Regions from separate parts of the Paenibacillus sp. FSL H8-0457 genome, predicted to be linked through region 1. Evidence: riboswitches for the same ligand, from Rfam matches in the RefSeq annotation. Region 1 holds a riboswitch; the other holds the start of a gene.
What was found. A riboswitch is a leader RNA that binds a small molecule or an ion and turns the genes downstream of it on or off. The one in region 1 is predicted to bind cobalamin.
Positions count from the first base shown of each region.

Region 2: linked by a shared signal. The riboswitch ahead of MHI43_RS03430 (ribonucleoside-diphosphate reductase subunit alpha) and the one ahead of MHI43_RS26195 (ABC transporter substrate-binding protein) in region 1 are both predicted to bind cobalamin.

Region 1 covers NZ_CP150293.1:5,861,320-5,869,708, reverse strand. Annotated here, with positions in the region: gene MHI43_RS26225 (metal-dependent hydrolase) at 1-263, shown strand, start outside; gene MHI43_RS26220 (lipoate--protein ligase) at 353-1,354, opposite strand; gene cobD (threonine-phosphate decarboxylase CobD) at 1,530-2,654, shown strand; gene MHI43_RS26210 (adenosylcobinamide amidohydrolase) at 2,736-3,470, shown strand; gene cbiB (adenosylcobinamide-phosphate synthase CbiB) at 3,467-4,444, shown strand; gene MHI43_RS26200 (histidine phosphatase family protein) at 4,435-5,229, shown strand; cobalamin riboswitch at 5,382-5,585, shown strand; gene MHI43_RS26195 (ABC transporter substrate-binding protein) at 5,841-6,845, shown strand; gene MHI43_RS26190 (iron ABC transporter permease) at 6,842-7,888, shown strand; gene MHI43_RS26185 (ABC transporter ATP-binding protein) at 7,885-8,389, shown strand, end outside.
Region 2 covers NZ_CP150293.1:775,649-784,037, forward strand. Annotated here, with positions in the region: gene MHI43_RS03415 (hypothetical protein) at 130-264, shown strand; gene MHI43_RS03420 (GNAT family N-acetyltransferase) at 399-1,340, shown strand; gene MHI43_RS03425 (ribonucleotide-diphosphate reductase subunit beta) at 1,446-2,477, opposite strand; gene MHI43_RS03430 (ribonucleoside-diphosphate reductase subunit alpha) at 3,111-5,444, opposite strand; cobalamin riboswitch at 5,637-5,870, opposite strand; gene MHI43_RS03435 (MTH1187 family thiamine-binding protein) at 6,232-6,537, shown strand; tRNA gene MHI43_RS03440 (tRNA-Thr) at 6,646-6,717, shown strand; gene MHI43_RS03445 (dihydrofolate reductase family protein) at 6,800-7,357, opposite strand; gene MHI43_RS03450 (hypothetical protein) at 7,525-7,749, shown strand; gene MHI43_RS03455 (cupin domain-containing protein) at 8,294-8,389, opposite strand, start outside.

The DNA of each region.
Region 1 (8,389 bases):
CAGCCGGATGGACGGGCCTGCTGTATTTTGCGTCACAGGGCAAGATCGGCGGGGAAAGCCTATGGTTTGCCGGCGGTTTATCCTACTCGATTCATTTGCTCGCAGATGCGCTGACCAACCGCGGAATCCGTCCGCTTCCTCCGTTCAAATGGAGAATCAAGCTGAAGATCATGAGCACCGGAAGCAAATGGGGACGCACGGTAGAGAATGCCTGCATTGTGCTGACGCTGGCCCTTGTTTGGTACGTGTTTATGGCTTCTTAAATCCGGGATATGCAGTTTTACAATGAAAAAGCCTCCCGCCCTTATGCAATGCATACGGGGCGAGAGGCTTATTTAGATTTCAGCCGGATCTATTCCTCAAGAAAGATGAGGCCGATCAGATCGTCGAGCTCGAGGTTGCCGAAGTAATGCTTGACGTCGATGCCGGATAACGCGGTGCGCACCGCCGTTTCTTCGTACCGTTTGCCGCGAAGCAGATTCTCGATATCCGCGACATCGCCGACGCCGAAGAAATCGCCGTAAATTTTAATCTCTCCGATATGCCCTTCACGGATGTCCATGCGGATATCGATGATGCCCACCGGGAACTTCCTCGCATGCTTCACGTTGCTCTCAGGGGACAGCCCGTAGTTCCAATCCCAATTCTGGTAGCGTTCCTTCGAAATCTGGTTGATGATCTCCCAATCCTTCTCCTGAAGCACGTATTGCGGTACTTGATCCGGTTCCATCCCGAAGATCGAGCGAAGCAGCTCCGCGCGGAACTGTTCAATGGTCATGTCGGTGCCAAGCAGCTCCTTGATGTTCGCTACGCGGCTGCGCACGGACTTGGTGCTCTTGGATTTGAACTTTTCCGGATTGGCATTCAGCGAGGCCTGCACGTCATCCAGATTCAGATCGAACATGAGCGTGCCGTGGCTGAACATGCGTCCCCGCGTCGAGAACTGAGCGTTCCCCGAAATTTTCTTCTCGCCGACCTGCAGGTCATTCCGTCCGCTGAGCTCGGCTGGCACGCCCATCTTTTGCAGGAAGTCGATGACCGGCTGCGTGAACTTCAGGAAGTTGTGGAACGACTGGCCGTCGTCCTTCGTAATGAAGCTGAAATTCAGGTTGCCGAGATCGTGGTACACGGCTCCGCCGCCCGACAGCCGGCGCACAACCTGGATGTTGTTGTCGCGAACGTATTCCTGGTTGATCTCTTCGATCGTATTCTGATGCTTTCCGATGATGATGGAAGGCTTGTTGATATAAAAGAGAAGGTAGCTCTCGTCCATGGACAAGTGCTTAAGCGCATATTCTTCAATCGCTAGGTTGATGGATGGGTCGTGAATCCCCTGATTATCGATAAATAGCATAGCATCCTCCGTCGTCACAATTCAAAATGTGGTGCTTCCAGACTATTGTAAACCAATTTGAAGGCAGAGACAAAGCATTCCATGTTGACGAGTCAGGGACGGTAGCGACATAATGATGGCATTACATAACGGCAGGGCTTGCAAGAGCCATGGGCATGGAACGGGAGGAACCCTTATGAGCGATAATAACCAACCTTTGATCGAGGTGTACGGACACGGCGGGGACGTGGAGACGGCGGCGGCTGCATATGGAAGGGCAGCCTCGGCTTTTCTGGATTACAGCGCGAATATTAACCCGCTAGGACCGCCACAAGGGGTCATGGCAGCGTTAGAAGAAGGGATGAGCGCGGTGATTCGTTATCCGGATCCGGGGCACCGCGAATTCAAGAGGCTGCTCGCAGAGGAATTGGGCACCGATGCCCAGTGCATTCTTGTCGGGAATGGAGCTGCAGAGTGCATGGCATTGCTGCTGCTGGGCCTGCAACCTCGAACGGTCGGCGTGGTCGATCCTTGTTTTTCCGAATACCGGGAGTTGTCCTTGAAATTTGGTTCGGACATCCGCTCCGTGTGCGGTCAGCCGGAGCGGGACTGGCGTGCGGACAAGGCGGATATGATGGAGCTGATCGCCTGCACGGATCTCGTATTTGTGGGACAGCCGAACAATCCGAACGGGGTTCAGTACAGCCTGGAGGAAATTCGCGAGCTGGCGGCATGCGCTGAGCAAGAAGGGACCTGGCTGGTGCTGGATGAGGCCTTCATCGATTTCATTCCGCCGGAGGACAGACAGACGTTGATGCCGGAACTGCTGGACTATCCGCGGACGATCATTGTCCGGTCGATGACCAAGTTTTATGCGATACCGGGCCTGCGGCTCGGGTATACGGTTGCCCACCCCGACGTGATACGCGCCATGGCAGGCAAACAGGTGACGTGGAGCGTCAATGGACTGGCGCTGCTTGCGGGAGAGGCTTGTCTTGGCAGCGGCAGGGAATATGAACTGGATACGCTGCAATTGATTCGCGTGGAACGCGAGAAGCTGATACATGGTTTACGAGCGCTGGGGCTTGACGTTACGCCGGGGGAGGCCAATTTTCTGCTGATGGAGCTTCCACGGCCCTGGAATGCAGGGACGTTCCAGCAGGAAATGGGCAGGCGGGGCGTGCTCGTTCGCAGCTGCGCCATGTACCCGGGCCTTGGTGAGCGCCACATCCGGTTAGCCGTTAAGGACGCCGGATCTAACGACAGACTGCTGGCGATAACCGCGGAGGTCCTTGGAAATCCTTCTGCTGACGCGACTTAGGGATTTCTAGCAGCAGATCCATATGAAGAACGCTACAGGTACAGTTGGTTCAGATATTTAAGGAGCAGGGAGAGAAAAAACATGGCAGTACCTTTTCTGAAAGGCAGCAATCGTCCATATAACTCGGATGCATGGCCAGGAGCCATCGTGTCCTTGGATTCGGAGCAGCAGCATCCGCATATTCGGATCTCGCTTCCGAGTCCGGCTGCGTCCATAAGCAGCGCCGTATACGGCGGCGGTTTTCTGCACTTGGACCATATCGTGAACCGTTATGTCGACAAGCATTACGATTGCAGCGATCCGATAAACGATATGGTTAGCTTTATGGCTGGGCACGGCTATCCGACCGATTCCACGGCAGGATTGATGACGGCGGTAAAACTGAAATATGCCTCCATTCGGGAAGCTCGGGGCGAGCAAGCTTCCGTTCTATGCTGTACTACCGCGGGCGTGGGCAATGCTGCCCGCGCCGGGTCGAGACGCACGACCTTCGCGGCTTACCAGCCGGGCACGATCAATGTCGTGCTGGCGGTGGACGGAAGGCTGACGCCGGCTTGCATGGTGAACGCCATGCTGACGGCAGCGGAAGCGAAAGCCGCGGCGCTGCATGACCTGGGGGTGAAGGATCATGAAACCGGAGCCGCCGCCACGGGAACGACGACGGATGCGATGGTCCTTGCGGTCAGCGGCAATTCAGCCTATGACGTGAATCATCATTATGCCGGAACCGCGACCGATCTGGGCGGCATGATCGGACGTCTTGTCTACGACAGCGTCACGGAGAGCATCGCCGCCGAAAGAGAGGATCGGATATGACCGTCGTATGGGTCATATGGGCGGCGGTCGCGCTGGACTTGCTGATCGGAGATCCGAGATGGCTGCCGCATCCCGTCATCGGCATGGGGAAGGCGATCCGCCGGGTCGAAGGGTGGATACGCCAGCGGACGACTTCCGCCCAGGGACTGAAGCGGGCGGGGATATTGCTGCCGGTGATCGTGGCCGGCGGCTCCTTCGTGCTGGCTTGGCTGCTGCTGGAGCTGTGCGCAGCGATTCATCCTTGGCTTGCCTGGGGTGCGGAGATCGTTCTCATTGCGACTACGATTGCGATCAAGGGGCTGCGCGAGGCCGGATTGGAGGTCTACGGCCATCTTCGTTCCGGGAATATCGCCGAGGCCAGGCAAGCGCTCAGCATGGTGGTCGGGAGGGACACCGCCCATTTGGATGAGCCGGAAATTGTGCGGGGGACGGTGGAGACGGTTGCGGAAAATATCGTGGACGCGGTCATCGCTCCGCTGTTTTTTGCCTTGATCGGAGGGGCGCCGCTTGCGATGGCCTACCGCGCCGTGAATACGCTGGATTCCATGGTCGGTTATAAAAACGAGAAGTACCTGCATTTAGGCTGGGCCTCCGCCCGGCTGGACGATCTCGCCAATTGGATACCGGCACGCCTGACCGCCGGGCTGTTGACCGTTGCGGCGGCGATGTTTTCGCTGCAGTGGAAACAAGCGATCAAGATGGTTAAACGAGATGCGCGTAAGCATCCCAGTCCGAACAGCGGCTTCCCGGAATCGGCCGTTGCCGGTGCCCTGGGGATTCGCCTGGGAGGCGAAAATTCGTACCAAGGCGTAATCTCGTTCCGGGCTTTCATGGGGGACCCCGACCGACCGCTCGAAGCGGAGGATATCCGGGTGACAAACCGTCTGCTTGTGGGCGTATCGGTTTTGTTTACGATGCTGGGTACCGCGGTGCTCGGACTTGCTGCCGCGGCAGGAGGAAGCCTATGGATATGAGGATCATCCTGCATCTGGTCCGCCACGGCCGCACGTTGTGGAACGAGGAGCGCCGTTATCTCGGCCATGAGGACCAGGGAATTCTGGCTGAGGGAAGGGAACAGCTCCTCCCGCTGCGGGAGGAACTTCGCTGCAGGCATTTTGTCCGGATCTATTGCAGCGATCTCCTCCGCTGCCGGCAGACGCTCCATGTGATCTTATCGGATTCAAAAAGGGGTGCTGTTCCTGATGATGACATATTGGGCCAGTTTATACCGGGCGTACGATATGACCCACGGCTGCGCGAACTGGATTTCGGGGATTGGGAAGGAAAGACCTACGAGGATTTGAAGACGGATTCCCTCTACCGGCGCTGGATCGATAACCCCGCGGAAGTTACGCCGCCCAGCGGGGAGAGCTGGGAAGCTTTCGGTTCCCGCGTCCAGGCTTTTTTGTCGGGATTGCATTTGGATGTGAAGGAATTATTGCATATGGAGGAAGCTCCGGATACCCTTGCGCAGGCAGAGGCAGAGGCAGAGGCAGAGGCAGAGGCAGAGGCAGAGGCAGAGGCAGAGGCAGAGGCAGAGGCAGAGGCAGAGGCCAGGCGTGGTGATGATGGCCGTGAAACGCGCGCTGAAGGCGTTGACGTGCTCGTGGTCACCCACGGCGGCGTTATTCGGGAGATGGCAGCGGCTACCGTGCCGGATACGGAATTCTGGGCGACGTCGGTTATGCCGGGCGAGGTGCTCAAGCTGCAGCTGACATGGGACGGAGCACGCTGGCGGGGCGTACGGTTAAGCGAATAAAACGAAAACGTATGATTTCGGTCGGAATAGGCGATAACGGGCTAAATCGGTGTCATGACGCAATCGAAACGCCCGAAACTTTCAGTTGTAAGGGGATGGTTTATCGCCTATAATCTTGTGCAGAGAAACCATGCTTGGCCTATCATCCATAAATTCATATGATTTGCGAGGGTCCCGGACAGAGGGCGTTATTGTTTTCTGCCGGGTTAATAGGGAAGCCGGTGCAAGTCCGGCACGGTCCCGCCACTGTGAAGCAGGGACTTTTCCATATGCCACTGAGCCTTTAGCGCTTGGGAAGGCGGAGAAGTCGTTACAACCTGCAAGTCAGGAGACCTGCCCTCAGCGAATGAAAGACGGTCCTTCGAGGAGAGGATTACGTTTACCGGACGCATGGAGCCATGCGGACGGAAGTTTAAGGCGCCATCGTTGAACGGTTATCCCGGCGTCCTTATGATACAAACGTAATCCCTGAGTCCTTGTCATCGAGGAGTCGGGGATTTTTGCTTCTTAGGGGTATGAAGATTGAACGTTTCTTACCAGTTAAGGATCGGTCGAAGGAATTTAGACACATTGCGCCAGGTTCTCAATTATGTTTAGGGGGATTCCAAGAGATGAAAGCATTAAACAAAACATGGTCCGTACTTCTGGTAGCCATACTGATGGCCCTGGCCTTGATCGGCTGCGGCGGCGAAGAAGCAGCACCGAAGGATGCGACGCCGCCGGCACAGCAGCAAGAGCAGAATAACGAAGCGCCGGCGGATTCGGCGGAAGAGCTTAAGACCACGTATCCGCTGACCGTCAAGGATTCAACGGGCGTGGAAATGACGTTTGAGAAAGCGCCGACCAAGATTGCGTCCCTGACTCCGTCCGAGACGGAAAAACTGTTTGCATTGGGACTGGATGAGGAGATCGTTGGCGTATCCGATAACGACGATTACCCCGAAGCGGCCAAATCCAAGCCTAAACTGGGCGGGTTCCAGGTGAATGAAGAGGCGATCATCGCAGCCGACGCCGATGTGGTATTCGCGGCTTCGATGAATGCCCAGAATGCCGAGAAATTGCGCGAGCTTGGCGTTACCCTGTTCGTCAACGATCCGAAAACCATTGATGCGGTGATGGAGAACATCGAGCTGATCGGTCAAATTACGGACCGTCAAGCCGAGGCGAAAGCGGTCGTCGATCAGATGAAGCAGGAATTGGCTGCCGTTACGGAAGCCGTGAAATCCGTGAAGGATGAAGACAAGAAGAAAGTGTACGTGGAGTTCTCTCCGGGATGGACCGTCGGCAAAGGCGAGTTCATGGATGAGATCATTACCGCAGCTGGCGGCGTCAATGCAGCCGGCGATGCGGAAGGCTGGTTCGAAATCAGCGAGGAGAACATCATCGCCGCGAACCCGGACGTTATTCTGTACACGGACGATGTGGTGGACGAAGCCACCAAGAAAACATTGGATCAGCTGATCAAGGAGCGCGGCGGCTGGGATCAGATCGAAGCCATCAAGAACGATCAGGTTATTTCCGTGGATGCCAATCTGCTCAGCCGTCCGGGCCCGCGCGTGACGCAAGGACTGATAGAAGTGGCGAAGGCCGTTTATCCGGAATTGATGAATCCATGAGTAAAAAACTTGCAGGATTCGGTGCGGCCGGCCTGATCCTTTTACTGCTAACCTTGGTTGTCAGTCTCGGAATCGGCTCCGTTCACCTGCCTGTGAGAGAGATTGGAGCGATGCTGCTGCACCGGCTGCCGGGAATCGGCGATTCCATCGTTCCAGGCTGGGAAGCTTCCTCCGAGCAAATCCTGATGAAGGTGAGATTGCCGCGGATCCTGCTCGGGATGCTTGTTGGAGCCTCCCTGGCGGTGGCCGGAGCCGCCTTTCAAGGCGTGCTTCGCAATCCGCTGGCGGATCCGTTTACGCTCGGTGTGTCCTCGGGTGCTGCGCTTGGCGCGGCATCCCTGATTTTTTTCGGAATGGAATATTCCTTTGCCGGAGGTTACACACTGCCGGTTGTAGCGTTTCTGACCGGAGCAGGCACCCTATGGGCTGTTTTGCTGCTGGCAAGGGATCAAGGAAAACTGCCGATCCATGGGCTCATCCTGTCCGGGGTGGTCATGCAGTCATTTCTGGGCGCCGTCGTTTCGTTTCTGACGGTGATGTCCAAAGATACGGTGAACCAAATCCTGTACTGGACGATGGGAAGCCTGAGCATGCGCGGATGGTCGTATACGGCCATCCTTTTCCCGTATTTTGCAGTGGGTTTCGTATATCTATGGAGCAGGTCGCGGGCGCTTAACATTTTGTCGCTCGGGGAACGGCAGGCCGCTCATATGGGATTGAATGTCGATCGTCTGAAGACCAGCGTGCTGATCGTCGCTACCCTGCTTGCCGCGGCAGCCGTATCGGTTTCCGGCGTGATCGGGTTCGTCGGGCTTGTAGTGCCGCATATGATTCGGCTGATCACCGGCTCCGATTACCGCGTGATTGTTCCCCTGTCGGCGCTGGGCGGCGCGATTTTCATGGTTTGGTGCGATACGGCAGCACGCTCCGTCTTGGCGCCGACGGAAATCCCGCTCGGGGTGGTCACGGCATTCATAGGCGCTCCGTTCTTTGCTTATCTGCTGTACCGGAACAAAAAACGGCGCAGGGAGGGGTTATCATGATTACGGCCCAAGGGCTTGGCAAAGCCTATGGCAAGGCGTCGATTCTATCCGGGGTGGACCTTCACATTGCCGAAGGGGAATGGTGGGGGATCATCGGACCGAACGGCAGCGGCAAGTCCACCCTCATGCAGCTGTTATCCGGCGTGGAGAGTCCTACGGAAGGAAGCGTGACGCTTCTGGGCAAGGAGCTTGGACGCTATAACCGGAAGGCAATGGCCCGAATCGTGGCGGTGCTGCAGCAGGAGGGACTCGACCCTACCGATTTTACCGTCCGGGACGTGCTGGAGATGGGGCGATTCCCGTTCTTGAACTGGCTTGGCCGTGAGGATAAGGATGCGGCCCCGCTTATCGAGGCCGTTATTCGAAAGCTGGATCTGAACGGCCTGGAGGAGCGCCGGCTTACCGAGTTAAGCGGAGGACAGCGCCAGCGTGTCGCTTTGGGCAAGGTGATGGTCCAGGAGCCTTCGCTGCTGATGCTGGACGAACCGACGACCTATCTGG
Region 2 (8,389 bases), 2.0 Mb from region 1:
GCGGATTTGATCCTTCATGCAGATTCATGTATCCTATGGGTAATCGAGACGATGGAATTAGCGAGCCATAAGGCAAGATACTTGTTATGAACATAGATGGTTGAAATCTTGGCAGGGAGGAGTATTCACATGAAAAAAAGATCATTGGCGTCGTTGTCCAAAGGCATGGGATACTCCACCGCTGTTTTCTTTGATCGGTCCGATGACGGGAGAAGTCTGTCCAAAATCGGATATTCGGCGATCAAGGATCCTTCATGCTATTGACTGAAATGAGGGAGCAGTGGAATTAAAAACACCACAGGTCGCTGGCTTGTGGTTGCATAGATCGGCATGTACACCACAGGTACGCTGTGGTGTTTTTTGCGTTTCTAATGATACGAGCAAAGGAGAGGTAGACCATGTTCATGCAAGGAAAACAGATCTATGTCAAGTCGGTAGAGGAATCGGATGCGGAAGCGCTATGGAAGCTCGAGGTGGATAACCGGGATTTTTTCCAACGGTTCACGGGCTTAAGGGACGACGAATTCTATACCTTTGAGGGACAACTCGAACGGATTCGAAAGGCCCGGGAATCCAGCAAGGCGGATCAGGCGTATCTCTATATGATTGGACTGCGGGATACCGAAACGATCATCGGCGAGATCATGCTGACGGAAGTGGTGCGGGGGAATTTGCAGAGCTGCTGGATCGGTTATTTTCTGGACCGGGACCATAACGGAAAGGGGTACATGACCGAGGCCGTTCAAATGGTGGTGAGGTTTGCCTTTCAGGAATTGAAGTTTCACCGGATTGAAGCGGGCGTGATGCCGCATAATTTAGGCTCGATCCGAGTGCTCCTGAAATCCGGCTTCCATAAAGAAGGCATCGCCAGGAAAAACGTGAAGATTAACGGGAAGTGGGAGGACCATCAGATACTGGCTTTGTTGAATGAAGAGGATGAGGAGGCCTCGCCCCCGATTCAGCGGTTCAATCCGACCGTCATCGCCCCGCCGATCGGTCCGTATACCCATGTAACCAAGGTTGCGAGAGGGGCGGAGCTGCTGGTGTTCTCCGGCCAGGTGGGGACCGACAGGGAGGGGAATCTGCCGGCGGATATGAAGGAGCAAGTAGAGAACACCTTGGCGAATATTCAGCGGGTATTGGCTTCGGAAACCATGTCGGCGGATCATATCGTCAAAATCAACATTTGGGCGGTTCAGGAGGTCGACTGGGATCATTTCCACCGGGTATGGGAGAAATTCCACGGGGGAAAGGCGCCGTCCATGACGATGGCCTACGTGCCCGCGCTGGCGATGCCGTCCCTTCAGGTGGAGATTGAGGTCTGGGCCGCGAGGGGGTAACGCTTGATGTAGAGGAACGGATTGCAGCCGTCATATAAAGGCATAAAAAAACCTCCGGGATCCCTGTTTAGGGGACCTCGGAGGTTTTGTGTATATGAAGGAAACTTATAGATCGTCAAAGCCGTTGTCGTCGCCCACTTTGCCGTAGTTACGGGATTTGGCTTCGAAGAAGTCGGTTTTCGTTGCGTTGAGGGCTTCGTCGGAGAAAGGCTTGATCCATGGCATGCAGTTGACGTCCACGCCTTCGTAAGCTTTTTCCAGACCCATCATGGTGATGCGACGGTTCGCGATGTACTTGATGTAATCGCTCAACTCGTTCAGATCGATGCCGCGCACATTGCTGAGCGTGTAGTGGGCCCAGTTGGTTTCGAGCTCGACGGCACGGTCAATGGTGCGGTACAGGTAGTCGATGTTCTCTTTAGTGTTCAGCTCAGGGAAATCCTTGAGCAGCTGCTTGAACACTTCGGCGAAGAAGTAGCAGTGCTGGTTCTCGTCACGCTGAATATAGGAGATCATCTGGCTGGTTGCCATCATCTTCTGGTCACGGGCCAGGTTGTAGAAGAAGGCAAACGTGCTGTAGAAGAAAATCCCTTCCAGGATCAGGTCGGCGACCATGGCTTCGAAGAAGGATTGCGGCGACGGATTGTCGCGGAAATTCTGGTAAATGTTCGAGATGAACTGGTTGCGCTCCAGAAGTACCGGATCATGCTTCCAGTATTCGAAGATTTCCTTCTGCTCCTGCTCCGACACGATGGAGGAAAGCACGTAGGAATAGGATTGGTTGTGAACCACCTCTTGCTGACCGATGATGGCCGAGATGGCTTCGAGCGACGAGTCGGTGAAGTAACGCTTCACATCGCTGACAAACATCGTCTGCATGGAATCGAGCACAGCCAGCAGGGAGATGTTGATTTTGAAGGTGCGCTGCTCTTCAGGGTCCAGGCGCGGGAACTGCTGCGCATCCTTGGACATCGGGATTTCATCCGCGATCCAGTGGTTCAGCAGCAGAACCTTATACAATTTATACATATGAGGCATCCGAATGTCGTTCCAGTTCAGGATCCCGGAGCATTCACCTTCAATGACGCGAGTGGAGCGGTTGGGTGCTTCGGTGTTAAATATCTTTTGCATTTGCATGCCGATTTTCTCTCCTTGTATTTCATAATAGGGCGGCGCAGAGGCGAAGCCGAGGGAAACCTCCCAGCATATTCATGGGACGGGTATTCACACCGGGACGGGTATCCATCTCCAGCCGCTGTTGTCCGCCCTTTGCCTGAATGTATTGTAAAGGTTGCAAAGGGCTCCCAAAGGCGGACGTAAACTCTTCCGATTGGATACCCTTACCCTTGTAGTCTTTTAGTTAGAAAGCTAATTCCCGCCTGCAATGCGTGAACCCCCGCATGCAGCTGTTCGATGCTTGTATTGAACCAAGCCTCCAGCGATTCCCGTAGGGAAAGCGCTCCTAGCAAGATGTAACTCAACAAACGCTCGAAGTAACTCAATGGTCCCCGCACCGCATGAAAAGCGATTCCCAAGGGGAGAGCGGTCCCAGCAGACAGTAACTCAACAAATGGCACGAAGTAACTCAGAAGTCCCCGCGCCGCATTCCAGCGTTCCCGCAGGGAGAAAGCGCTCCTAGCCACTAAAGTAACTTAAGAAGCGCCTCATTCACATCTTACCCACCTTGCGGGTGTCCAGAGGGCAGAGCCCTTGGGGCCCTCCCTTGGAAGGGAGGGTTTGGGTGGGTTCGAAAAAGGTTAATCTAAACTCTTAGCTTGCGCACGACTCACACTCTTCAATCGTTAACGCACGGCTGCGTACATAGTACGTGGATTTGATACCGGCTTTCCAGGCATGCAGATGCAGCTCCAGGAATTCCGAAGCCCGGATATCAGGGCGGACGTACAGGTTAAAGCTTTGCGCTTGGTCAACGTGACGCTGACGTGCGGCAGCCATTTTGATGGACCAATGCTGGTCGATCAAGAAAGCCGTTTTATAGTACCAGATCGTTTTCTCGGACAGATCCGGAGCAGGGTTCGCCACTTTATAAGTGGTTTTTTCTTCATAAGACAGAAGTTCGTACAATGGATCGATGCTCGCCGTGGAACCCGCGATGATCGAAGTGGAGCCGTTCGGCGCGATGGCAAACAGCCATGCGTTACGGACGCCGTTCGCTTGCACTTCCTGCTGCAATTCACGCCACTGTTCGGTGGTCACGAACTTGCCTTCATGCTCGCCGTCGGTATAACCGCGGAACGTGAAGTACTCGCCGCTCTCCCAGTCGGAGCCTTTGAATTTCGGATAGTGGCCTTTTTCCTTGGCCAGCTCCATGCTGGATTTGACGAGCAGGTAGTTGATGTGTTCGTACAGATTGTCATTATAGGCAACGGCTTCGTCGGATTCCCAGCGGATGCCTTCCAGCGCCAGCAAGTGGTGCAGACCGAAGGTGCCGAGACCGACCGCGCGATATTGGCTGTTGGTGTATTGAGCTTGCAGAACTTCAATATTGTTAATGTCGATGACGTTATCCAGCATGCGAACCTGGATCGGAACGAGACGCTCCAGCACACCGGCAGGTACGGCACGAGCCAAGTGGATGGAGTTCAGGTTGCAGACAACGAAATCGCCAGGGATTTTGGAAATCACGATCCGGGTTTGGCCGTCTTTCGTAACCAGCTCCTCTTGCTCAACGACCGTCGGAGATTGGTTCTGCATGATCTCCGTGCACAGGTTGGAAGAGTAGATCATGCCATGAGCCGAGTTCGGGTTCGCACGGTTGACCGTGTCGCGGTAGAACATGTACGGCGTACCGGTTTCAAGCTGGGACTTCATGATGCGCTTCATAATGTCGATGGCTTGTACGGTAATGCGCGGCAGCAGCGGGTTCGCTACGGCTTCCGCGTATTTTTGGCGGAATTCGCCTTCGCCTTGAGTATGGTCATAGAAGTCCTCCAGACCTAGCGGACGGCCGTTCTCGTCTTTCCAGCCCATGATTTTCTTCACTTCATGCGGACAGAACAGGCTCCACTCTTCACGAGCTTCGACAGCCTCCATGAACAGGTCGGGCAGACATACGCCATGGAACACGTCATGCGCTCTCATGCGCTCGTCGCCGTTGTTCAGCTTCAGATCCAGGAAGGACAGGATGTCTTTGTGGAACACATCCAGATAAACCGCGATGGCACCTTTACGAGTTCCCAATTGGTCAACGCTAACAGCGGTGTTGTTCAGCTGGCGAATCCAAGGGATGACGCCGGAACTGGTATTCTTGTGACCACGGATGTCAGAGCCGCGTGCACGGACTTTACCGAGGTATACCCCGATGCCGCCGCCCATTTTGCTGAGACGGGCGATGTCCGTATTGGAATCGAAGATTCCTTCCAGGGAGTCGTCCACGGTATCGATGAAGCAGCTGGACAGCTGGCCGGCTACTTTTTTACCTGCATTGGACATGGTCGGCGTAGCCGCCGTCATGTACAGGTTACTCATGGCCCAGTAGGCTTCCTTGACAAGGTCAAGACGCTTGTCGGCAGGCTCGTTATGCATGAGGAACATCGCGATGACCATGTAGCGTTCTTGCGGAAGTTCCATGACGCGACCGTCAAAGTCGTTTGCCAGGTAACGCTCAGCCAGCGTCAACAGACCGATGTAATCAAACAGCAGATCGCGGCTTGGATCGATGCATTCGCCGAGTTCTTCGATTTGTTCTTTGGTGTAGCTGGTCAGAAGGTCCTCGCGATAGATGCCTTTCTGTACAAGCTCCGTAATGAGCGGGTAGAAGGCACCGTATGGTTCTTCCGGGTATGCTTTGTATCGGCGGTTGGTAGCCGCTTTTTTATATAAAGAGGTCAGAAACGAACGCGCAGCCGCAAACTTCCAATTCGGCTCCTCTTTGGTTACAAGCTCAAGGGCGGACATCGTGAAGGCGCTGCTGATTTCTTCGCCGGTAACTTGCTCACCGCGCAATTTGGCATTGACGCCGCGAAGCAGACGCTCCTTATCGAGCATGTCCAATCCTTTCAGAGTCCGGTCGGCATAGACGGAGAGGCGAATTTCATCAAAGGCGAGCTGACGGTTGTTCGGTTTAACTACGAGCTGGGGCATGAATAAATTCCTCGCTTTCTTCGGGGGAAATATGAAAAAGGACATCAAAAAAACATTTTCTAAAACCCGCGGGCAGGCTTGAAAATGTCCGTGCGCTGTGATCGGAAATGACGTTTGACATAAGCCCTTGAACGGGCATGATGTTATGTACAGACGCAAGTTTAACGAACACTTACCTAAAGCCCCGTAGGTTGGTGTCTGCTGTATATAGGCAGGTCTCTGACTCGGGCTTCTGCCTTCCGGCGGTACCTTCCGAAAACCTTGATCCGATTCTTCGGTGGCTATGCCGTATGAGGAAGGCTGAAAAAATGATGAACAGCCTAAGAGCCCTTACAGTGGCGGGACCGTGATGGATTTACACCATGCTTCCCTATTAAGCCGGACTGCCTTATGGGTTGATCCGGCACCTATATACACTATATTTGGTTGTTGTTAATCTAATTTAACCCAATATATTGTGTTTGTAAACCATATTCTTAAAATTGAACGCAAAAAGAATTATAGCAAACGAGCGGTCATTGTGCCAGTTAAGAAACTGTCAAAAGGCGATAAGATTTCCTGGATTGTGACCAAATGCGACCTTTTCTGCGCAGATACCGCGTATATTCTCGTTTTGACAAAATAGGATATTACCGTATGGATGAGGCGGGCAGGATACACTATATCTTGTGTGAAGCTAAAATTGAAGGGCTTTGATATGGCGGACCGAAATTGGTATGATATCCGTATCCGGCATTGGAATTGAAGGGTCTTACATGATTGAGATATGACGAGGGAGGTTGTTCAGATGGCAATAGCAGAGGTAACGGTGATTCCGATCGGAACCGCAACCACGAGTTTAAGCGCTTATGTCGCCGAGATGCAGCGAATATTGAAACAGCAGGACGGGATTTCCTATGAGCTGACATCGATGAGCACGATCATCGAGGGGGAGCTTAACATGATCTGGCGGGCGATTGAGGCTTTGCATGAAGCGCCTTTTCTGTCCGGGGCAAAGCGCGTATCGACTTCCGTTAAAATTGACGACCGCAGGGACCAGGTCTCCTCGAGCAAACAGAAGATCCAATCCGTTCAGGAGAAGTTAGGCGGGTAATGCCACCAAATTCGGTGGATATTCCCGTTAGAATAGGACTTGCATTTTGCTGCCGAAGTATTATAATAATTTTTGTTGTTTCGAGAGGAATATCATCGAACCACATGTGCTGGTGTAGCTCAGGGGTAGAGCAACGCACTCGTAATGCGTAGGTCGGGGGTTCAATTCCCTTCACCAGCATCTTCATAAAGTCAATAACGGCGCGGCTTTCCGTCATTCGGGAACCGGGCCGTTATTTGTACGTGTTGGCGAATGCACAATATTATTCGTTCCCATCAAAATGATAAATTAGTTGCACAACGCCTGAGGAGAACGTTCTTGTATTCACCATTTTTAAATTCAACCTCTGTTTTATATCGACAAACAGCGGTTTTCCTTCTCCCAAAACGACAGGGTGAACGGATAATCGATATTCATCAACAAGCCCTAAATTGATAAAAGTCGTAATAAGACTTGCTCCACCGTACAGCCAGATGTCTTTACCAGGCTTATTCTTTAATTTATTTACTTCTTCAAGAATGCTATCATTTATGAATATTGCGTTATGATCAGTCCCCTTTTGCGTCCTGGAAAATACATACTTTTCTTTGCTGTGAACCAATTCCCAAAATTCTTTTTCAGAATCCGTATGTCCAATTTCCGGAGTGAATTGCCCCCATAAATCATAGCTTTTTCTTCCATATAGAATGGTGTCGATTTGATTTAAAAAATGATTAAACCCCATCTCAGAGTCCATAATGCACCAATCAACTTCACCATGTTTCCCTTCAATAAAACCATCCAAAGTAACCGCTAAATCTAAAATTATTCTTCGTGTCATGATGTATTGCTCCTTTCGTTACGTTTATCTACATCCAGTATAGACCTCAAATACGTCACCTTATGTCATAATCTGCCCAACCTCGTTAAAATGGCCTTGTTCTTCCTCTCTAGTAAGTACGATGCTCTTAAAGAGCGAAAAAATAAAAGAAATATTTAGGAGGTTTCATGAACAAACTAAAAATTGTTATTGGTTGTATTTTGTCATTTTTGATTATGATTTTATGCTTAAGGGCAGGTTATTTAAGTCTCAATCCGCCTATTCCGGAGACTGGACCAGTAGGTGAGAATCTACCGATACCTAATGGAGGAAATGCCTTTTTATATTTTCTAGCTTCTGGGCTTTCATTAATTGCATTGATCATTGGTATTTATAGATTCCTTAAGAAGTAGAATACTCAAAATAATTTGCAAGTAGCTATCTGTAAGTTAATATAACAAGCTATAGCTAAGTCTTTTCATGAGCACTGTGCCGTTACCTTAAGGCTGTTTGATGAGTATAAAGAATATAGAGTTAACAGATATTGTCGTACTGATCGGCAAGTCCAGACGTGAGATTAAAGTGTCTACTGGAGAAGGTGAATGCAACTTTTTCTTAGGTGATATTTTGGGCGATAGACCATTTAAAGCTTTGAGATATATATTCACGTGGATAGCTTTTATTTTTGTTATATGCGTTTGGTTCAGTTCTCACAAAACGTTATATTTAGGGTTTGTAACTCTGTCTGTAAGTGCCGGATACCTAATGCACATTGTAGGAGTGAAAAGAGGGGAAAGTGAAGATAGCAAACTGTTCTTATCCATCATTTCGTGTTGTTTATGTTTTTTTGTCTCGTTATATATTTTTAGTATAACACTTTAGCCCGCCAGCATTAAGCTGACGGGCTTCAGTTTTCTAACGGCATATAAATTTGCAAAATCCTAAGAATAACAAATTCTAATCAGCAGACATGGCCTCTGCTTTTGTTTCGTGGACCGTGCCAAATGGATGCTCTGGAGGGGCATATATCACGTATATTTTTAGCGGTACGCT